Linked DNA regions of Labrys monachus. The main gene of each other region encodes a partner of the protein of the gene in region 2 in a complex. Links are inferred from orthologs where the notes say so. Each region holds a gene or a part of one and is shown on either strand. Other genes may lie near its edges.

Region 1 (4,215 bases), 2.4 Mb from region 2 along the record:
GCCGGACATCATCTTCGAGGCCGTCCTGGCCGACAGCGATGCCGTGGCGGCGCAGGAGGCGGTGAATCTGCACGCCCGGAGCCAGAAATGCGAGGACGCCCTGCTGATGCTCGGGCGCATGCGGGAAGACGCCGGCTCCCGCGTGAGGAGCGAGCCGGACTTCACTTTCGTTGAATCCCGCTTCTTCTCCCAGCTGCGCCACCAGCTGGAAACCGGTTCCACCGGTTAGATTTCCAAACAGGAAGCGAGAGGCGGCGCGTTTGCGCGGAGACGCCGTCGCGAGGCCAGGCGACGCGGTCGGCAGGCCTTTTTTCGCTGGTTTTCGCGAGCCGGACGGGATGCCGCGGCTTCGCTGCGAAAGCGAACGCAGGACCTCGAAAAAACGCGAAATTCACTGCTGTCGTGAACCGGTGCCGGGCAATCGCATCCGGAGGCCGCACGTCCTCCCGGACGCGATGCGGCGTGGAATGTGGATCGCCGATCCCGGATCGTGCCGGGACGGGGCTCCGCCGCCCCTGGCGATCCCCGGAAGGGGCCGCATGCCGGGGCCGAGATGACGCCCGGGACGGGGCGACGGGCGCGACGGGAATGCCGTCAGATCGATTTTCCCGAGGGCGAGCGCCCGCCAGACCGGTTGGCGCTCAGGCGATCTGGCCGTGGCAATGCTTGTATTTCTTGCCCGAGCCGCAGGGGCAGGGTTCGTTGCGCCCGACCCGTCCCCAGGTTGCCGGATCGTTCGGGTCGCGGTCCTCCGGTGCCACCACCGGCATCGCCGCGGCATCGCTGATGGCGAGCGCCGGGGCCTCCTGGCCGAAGCCACTGCCGGCCGCGGCGAACTCGTCCTCGCCGGTGGTCGGATCGAAATGATGCGCGGTCATGAAGGGGAGCGGCGGCTGCTCGGGCGGCTGCTGCATGACCTGCAGGCGGAACATCGTGCGGGTGACGTCCTCGCGCCAGCGCCGCATCAACTCGCCGAACAGCTGGTAGCCTTCGCTCTTATATTCGATCAGCGGGTCGCGCTGGGCCATGCTGCGCAGTCCGATCACCTGGCGCAGGTGGTCGAGCGTGACGATGTGCTCGCGCCAGAGATTGTCCAGGGTCTGGAGCAGGACCGCCTTCTCGATCTGGCGCGTCACCTCCTCGCCGAAGGAGGCGGCACGCGCCTCGGCATTGCCGTCGGCGGCCTCGATGATGCGTGTCGTCAGTTCCTCGTCGGCGATGCCCTCTTCCTTGGCCCAGTCCTCGACCGGCAGGTCCAGATTGAGGATGTCGTTGATCGCCGCATGCAGCCCGGCGGTATCCCACTGCTCGGGATAGGCATTCTCCGGAACATGGGCCCGGACGAGCTCGTCGATGACGAGGTGGCGGAAATCGGCGATCGAATCGGCGACCGATTCCTGCGCCATCAGTTCGCGGCGGTGCTCGAAGATCTCCTTGCGCTGGTCGTTGAGCACATTGTCATATTTGAGGATGTTCTTGCGGATGTCGAAATTGCGCGCCTCGACCTTCTGCTGTGCCTTTTCGAGCGCCCGGTTGATCCAGGGATGGACGATGGCCTCGTCCTCCTTGAGGCCGAGCTTCTGCAGCATGCCGTCCATGCGGTCGGAGCCGAAGATGCGCATGAGGTCGTCCTGCAGCGACAGGAAGAAGCGCGAATGGCCCGGGTCGCCCTGGCGGCCGGAGCGGCCGCGCAACTGGTTGTCGATGCGACGGCTCTCATGGCGTTCGGTGCCGATGATGTAGAGCCCGCCCGCGGCCAGCGCCTTCTCCTTCAGCTTGGCGACCTGCGCCTTGATCCCGGCCTCGGCCGCCTCGCGCTCCGGGCCGGCCGGCATGTCGCCAAGCTCGACCTTGATGCGCATGTCGGCATTGCCGCCGAGCTGGATGTCGGTGCCGCGGCCCGCCATGTTGGTGGCGATGGTGATCGCGCCGGGCACGCCGGCCTGGCTGACGATGAAGGCTTCCTGCTCGTGGTAGCGCGCGTTGAGGACGGCGAACACCTTCTCGTCGGGCGTGCCCTGGTCGCCGTCATAGAGCGAGGCGAAGGCGTTGGGGTCGGAGAAATCGCGCTGCTTGTAGCCCTGCCGCACCAGATATTGCGCCAGGATCTCGGATTTCTCGATCGAGGTCGTGCCGACGAGGAGCGGCTGGCCGCGCTTGCGGCATTCCTCGATCAGGCGGACGATCGCCTTGTACTTCTCGTCGACGGAACGATAGACCTCGTCGTCGTCGTCGATGCGCTGCACCGGCCGGTTGGTCGGGATCTCGATGACTTCGAGGTTGTAGATGTCCATGAACTCGTCGGCCTCGGTGGCCGCCGTGCCGGTCATGCCGGCGAGCTTCTCGTAGAGGCGGAAGTAGTTCTGGAAGGTGATGGAGGCGAGCGTCTGGTTCTCGGGCTGGATCTGGACGCGCTCCTTGGCCTCGAGCGCCTGGTGCAGCCCTTCCGAATAGCGCCGCCCCGGCATCATGCGGCCGGTGAACTCGTCGATGATCACCACTTCGTCGTTGCGGACGATGTAGTCCTTGTCGCGCGAGAACAGCTTGTGGGCGCGCAGCGCCTGGTTGACGTGGTGGACGATGGTGACGTTGCCCGCGTCATACATCGAGCCTTCGCGCAGCAGGCCCGCCGTGCCGAGCATCTGCTCGATGCGCTCATTGCCCTTCTCCGTCAGGTTGACGGTGCGCTGCTTTTCGTCGAGCTCGAAATCGTCCGCCTCCAGGTTCGGCATCAGGGCGTCGATCGTCATGTAGAGCTCGGGACGATCTTCCAGCGGGCCCGAAATGATGAGCGGGGTGCGCGCTTCGTCGACCAGGATGGAATCGACCTCGTCGACGATGGCGAAGGCGTGGCCGCGCTGCACCATCGACCCCATGTCGTATTTCATGTTGTCGCGCAGATAGTCGAAGCCGTATTCGTTGTTGGTGCCGTAGGTGATGTCGCAGGCATAGGCGGCGCGGCGCTCCTCGTCGTCGAGGCCGTGCACGATGGTGCCGGTGGTGAGGCCGAGGAACCTGTAGACCCGGCCCATCCATTCGGCGTCGCGGCTGGCGAGATAGTCGTTCACCGTCACCACATGCACGCCCTTGCCGGCGAGGGCGTTGAGATAGACCGGGGCGGTCGCCACCAGCGTCTTGCCTTCGCCCGTTTTCATCTCGGCGATGGCGCCCTCATGGAGCACCATGCCGCCGATCAGCTGGGTATCGAAATGGCGCTGTCCCAGCACGCGCTTGGCCGCCTCGCGCACGGTGGCGAAAGCCGGCACCAGCAGGTCGTTGATGGTCTTGCCGGCGGCGAGCTCGGCCTTGAACTGGGCCGTGCGCGCGCGCAGCGCCTCGTCCGAGAGGGCCGCCACCTCCGGCTCGAGCGCGGCAATGGCGGCAACCTTGGGATGATAGGCTTTCAGCCGACGGTCATTGGCGGAACCGAACAGTTTCTTGGCGAGCGAGCCGAACATAGAAGGCCTTCAAATTTTTGCACCTGAAACGGCGCCTTGTGATACAGCCCGCTCCCGATCGCAGTGCGATGTGGCACGAGGATGACGATGCATCCTCCTGATACCCCCTCCAGGGAGGCAACCAGCGATGAAGGAGAGCGAACCGCTCCTGAAATGCTCGAACCGGCAGTCCCCAGGGGTGGCGCCGCGGTTCGACGGCTCGCCATCCGAACTCACTTAAGTATTGGGCTACGGGGTGTCAATCGAACAGCGGCGATCCGATCGCGGTTCCCGCCCGCAGGCGACGAAAAAGCCGGCTTCCGGCATGCTTGCGCCGCACCGGGCGCGAAACGGACCTGTCACAGTTTTGACGATCGGCGCGCGTAGACAGGCTGTCCGAAGCGGTTTGCTCACGCGCGAAAAGGGCGACATTGATTTTGCATTTTTCCTGGCCTATCAGCGCTGCTGAGGCGCTCGTCCCGGGATCAGGAACACATGCGGGCTTGCTGCCGGAACAGGCGTCCGGCCGGACGCCCGTTCGCACCGGATTTCACCCGCATCATCTGTCAGGGAAACGAGTTTCATGATCTCACTTCGCCGCGTGCGTCCTGCCGCGTCACTGCTCGCCGGTGTCGCCCTGTTCGCCCTCGCTGCAGCGCCGCTCCATGCCGCGGATGCGGCCAAGCCAGCGGATGCCAAGCCCGTCGCGACGGTCAACGGCCAGCCGATCACCCAGGAGGACCTGACGATCGTCGGTGAAGACCTTGCCGCCACCTTG
Region 2 (3,828 bases):
ACGCTTGATGTTCATCGCGACGTCACGACGAAGATCGCCTTCGACGATATAGTCACGATCGATCGTTTCGCGAATCTGAAGGACTTCCTGATCGCTCAGCTGGTGAACGCGACGCTCAGGAGCGATGCCGACCTTCGAAACGATTTCCTTGGCCTTGGCCGGGCCAATGCCGTGAATATACTGCAGCGCGATCTCGACGCGCTTGGCGGTGGGAATGTTGACGCCAGCGATGCGGGCCACGTTCCGGTCTCCAAATCTTGATACGGCGGCGGGAAGCTGCGTATCCGTTCATCCTGGCCGGCGAACCGGCAGCGCAAAAACGAGCCGCTCGCTCAGCAGAGCGACCGACCCGCGCGTCCTTGACGTGAGACGCGCTTATTAAAGGCTCCTAGAAGCCACGTCAACTCGTAAAGACTAAGTTTATGCACGTCGCTCTCAAGAAAGCACCGTGCATGCGACTTTTCATGCCGAAACGGCCGCAAGCAGTTCATCGATCTCGCGCGAGACCGCGTCGATCGGCTTCATGGCGTCGATCGGGCGCAGATCGCCGCTCTTGCGATAATAGTCCGACAGCGGCGCCGTCTGGGTCCGATAGGCCTGGAGCCGCGTCTTGAACGATTCGGCATTGTCGTCGGGACGGACCTTGCCGCCCGCGGCGATCGTCTCCGCCACACGCTTCTCGATGCGCGACAGCAGGATCGATTCGTCCACGACGAATTCGATCACCGCATCGAGCCGCATCCCCTTCTGCGCCAGCATCTCGTCGAGCGCCACGGCCTGCGCCGTCGTTCTGGGAAACCCGTCGAGGATGAACCCGTTCTTGGCGTCAGGCTCCTCGATGCGGTCCGCGACGATGCCGACCACGATGTCGTCCGGCACGAGCGCACCGGCGTCCATGAGGGCCTTGGCCTTGATGCCGACCGGCGTGCCCGCATCCGCGGCGGCCCGCAGCATCTCTCCCGTGGACAATTGGGGAATGCGATGCTTCTCGGCCAACCGGACCGCCTGGGTACCCTTGCCCGCCCCCGGCGGACCCAGGAGAATCAGCTTCATCCGCGACGACTCCCCTTAAGCTTGGTCTTGCGCACCAGCCCCTCATATTGATGAGCCAGCAAATGTCCGTGGATCTGCGCCAGCGTATCCATCGCCACGCTCACCGTGATCAGCAGCGAAGTACCGCCCAGCACGAAGGGAATGGACGGAATCAGATAATTCTGGACTTCCGGCACCAGGCAGACGAGCGCGATATAGACGGCACCGACGACGGTGATGCGGGTGAGGACGTAGTCGATGAACTTGGCGGTATTGTCGCCCGGACGGATACCGGGAATGAAGCCGCCGTGCTTCTTCAGATTATCGGCCGTCTCGGTCGGATTGAAGACGATCGCGGTGTAAAAGAAGGTAAAGAACACGATCAGCACGCCGTAGAGCAGCATGAACAGCGGCTTGCCGTGGCCGAGATAGATGGCGATGTTGTTCAGCCATGAATTCGGATTGCCCTGCGCCGCGAAGGTCGCGGCCGTCGTCGGCAGCAGCAGCAGCGACGAAGCGAAGATCGGCGGGATGACGCCCGAGGTGTTCAGCTTCAGCGGCAGATGCGACGACTGCCCCTCATAGACCCGGTTGCCCACCTGTCGCTTCGGATATTGGATCAGCAGACGGCGCTGCGCCCGTTCGAAGAACACGATGGCCAGGACCACCACCACGGCGACGACCACCGTCATCAGCAGCGAGACGGGCGACATGCCGCCGGTGCGGGCCAGGTCGAACATCTGCCCGACATGGGTCGGAAACTCCGCGACGATGCCCGCCTGGATGATCAGCGACGTGCCGTTGCCGATGCCGCGCGACGTGATCTGCTCGCCCAGCCACAGCAGGAACATGGTGCCGCCGACGAGCGTGATCGTCGTCGAAAGGCGGAAGAACCAGCCCGGATCGGTGACGATGTGCTGGCCGCCCTCGAGTCCGATCGCGATACCCCAGGCCTGCGCCGTCGCCAGTACCACCGTCAGATAGCGGGTATACTGGTTCATGATCTTGCGCCCGGCCTCGCCCTCCTTCTTGAGGGCCTCCAGCTGGGGCACGACCGTGGTCAGGAGCTGGACGATGATCGACGCGGAGATATAGGGCATGATCGCAAGCGCGAAGATCGCCATGCGCCCGACCGCACCGCCCGAAAACATGTTGAAGAGGCCGAGAATGCCCTGGCTCTGGCCGTTGAAGGCATCGGCATAGGCCTGGGGATTGATCCCCGGCATCGGGACGTAGGTGCCCAGCCTGTAGATGATCAGCGCGCCCAGCGTGAACCAGATTCGCTTCTTGAGCTCGTCCGCCTTCGAGAACGAACTCCAGTTGATGCTTGCAGCAAGCTGCTCCGCCGCCGATGCCATAGGGTGCTCCGCCGTGTCGAAAGCGCGCCAAAAAAAGGAGCGGCCCGCCAAACCGGCGGGCCACCATTATATAGGATCAGGCTTCGGCCGTTGCGACCGCGTTCAGCACTTTTACCGAACCGCCGGCCTTCTCGACCGCGGCGACGGCGCTGGCCGACGCAGCTGCGACCTCGAAGGTGACCTTGGCCGTGATCTCACCCGAACCGAGCAGCTTCACGCCGTCCTTAATGCGGCGCAGAACGCCGGAGGCGATCAGCGCCTCGGCCGTGACGACAGCCTGGGCGTCCAGCTTGCCGGCATCGATCGCAGTCTGCACGCGGCCGAGATTCACCTCGGCATAATGCGTCGCGAAGATGTTGACGAAGCCGCGCTTCGGCAGGCGCCGATGCAGCGGCATCTGACCGCCTTCGAAGCCCTTGACGGCGACGCCGGTGCGGGCCTTCTGGCCCTTGACGCCGCGGCCGCCGGTCTTGCCCTTGCCCGAACCGATGCCGCGTCCGACCCGCATGCGGGCCTTGGTCGCGCCTTCGTTGTCGCGAAGATCGTTGAGTTTCATCGTCGCGTCTCCCTACTCGGCCTCGACCACACGGACGAGGTGACCGAGCTTGGCAATCATGCCGCGCACGGCCGGAGTATCCTCCAGCGTGCGGCGGCGGCGGATCTTGTTGAGGCCCAGGCCGACGAGAGTCGCGCGCTGGTCCTGGGTGCGGCGGATCGGGCTGCCGATCTGCTCGACCGTCACGGTCTTGGTTTCAGCCATCGCTCTTGCCTCCCGTTCAATCGGTCGACTCGGCGTCGATACCCTGACGCCGGTTCTGGATCTGGGAAACCTTGAGGCTACGGCGGGCAGCGACCGAACGCGGGCTGTCCTCGTGCTTCAGGGCATCGAACGTCGCCCGGACCAGGTTGTAGGGGTTGGAAGACCCCAGCGACTTGGCGACGACGTCATGCATGCCGAGCGATTCGAACACGGCGCGCATCGGGCCGCCGGCGATGATGCCGGTACCGGCGGGCGCCGCGCGGAGCACGACCTTGCCGGCGCCATGACGGCCATTGACGTCATGGTGCAGCGTGCGGCCTTCGCGCAGGGAAACCCGCACCAGGCCGCGCTTGGCCTGGTCGGTCGCCTTGCGGATGGCTTCCGGCACTTCGCGCGCCTTGCCATGGCCGAAGCCGACACGACCCTTCTGATCACCGACGACGACGAGCGCAGCAAAGCCGAAACGCTTGCCGCCCTTCACCACCTTGGCGACGCGGTTGATGTGGACGAGGCGGTCCACGAACTCGCTGTCGCGCTCTTCGCGCTGACGGTCACGTTCACGTTCACGAGCCATTGGATCCGTTCCTTAGAAATTGAGGCCGCTTTCGCGGGCCGCATCGGCGAGCGCCTTGACGCGCCCGTGGAAGATGTAGCCGCCACGATCGAAGAGGACATCCT

Evidence for each region.
Region 1: the proteins of secY (region 2) and secA are in contact, whole or in part, in a crystal structure (PDB 3DIN), measured with the Thermotoga maritima proteins. The link is inferred for Labrys monachus from one-to-one orthologs. Residues at the interface, in WP_004081795.1 of Thermotoga maritima: Glu108, Gly109, Glu110, Glu111, Ala236, Glu237, Arg238, Arg239, Ile240, Thr241, Ile242, Gln243, Tyr244, Ala245, Arg246, Arg247, Val248, Thr249, Gly250, Arg251, Arg252, Val253, Tyr254, Gly256, Ala257, Ser258, Thr259, Tyr260, Leu261, Pro262; in WP_004082002.1 of Thermotoga maritima: Glu261, Ala262, Arg263, Lys300, Ala301, Arg302, Thr303, Ile304, Ile305, Leu323, Tyr324, Asp325, Pro326, Val329, Ser330, Tyr333, Ile336, Lys340, Phe345, Val349, Glu363, Phe364, Tyr374, Ser375, Gly376, Gly377, Glu393, Ile395, Thr482, Ser483.

The regions. Positions count from the first base shown.
Region 1 is NZ_JAUSVK010000001.1:6,684,911-6,689,125, forward strand. Bases 442-3,819 are described here. They hold secA (preprotein translocase subunit SecA), read right to left. Parts: upstream 3,459-3,819; coding sequence 642-3,458; downstream 442-641. Also shown: J3R73_RS30505 (TfuA-like protein), read left to right, coding at 1-229; J3R73_RS30515 (peptidylprolyl isomerase), read left to right, coding at 4,021-4,215. UniProt on the Escherichia coli protein: Required for protein export, interacts with the SecYEG preprotein conducting channel.
Region 2 is NZ_JAUSVK010000001.1:4,242,285-4,246,112, forward strand. What follows is about bases 221-3,211. They hold secY (preprotein translocase subunit SecY), read right to left. Parts: upstream 2,391-3,211; coding sequence 1,050-2,390; downstream 221-1,049. Other genes in these bases: rpsM (30S ribosomal protein S13), read right to left, coding at 221-240; J3R73_RS19375 (adenylate kinase), read right to left, coding at 463-1,053; rplO (50S ribosomal protein L15), read right to left, coding at 2,467-2,946; rpmD (50S ribosomal protein L30), read right to left, coding at 2,959-3,150; rpsE (30S ribosomal protein S5), read right to left, coding at 3,167-3,211. Also shown: more of rpsM, read right to left, coding at 1-220; more of rpsE, read right to left, coding at 3,212-3,724; rplR (50S ribosomal protein L18), read right to left, coding at 3,737-3,828. UniProt on the Escherichia coli protein: The central subunit of the protein translocation channel SecYEG. Consists of two halves formed by TMs 1-5 and 6-10.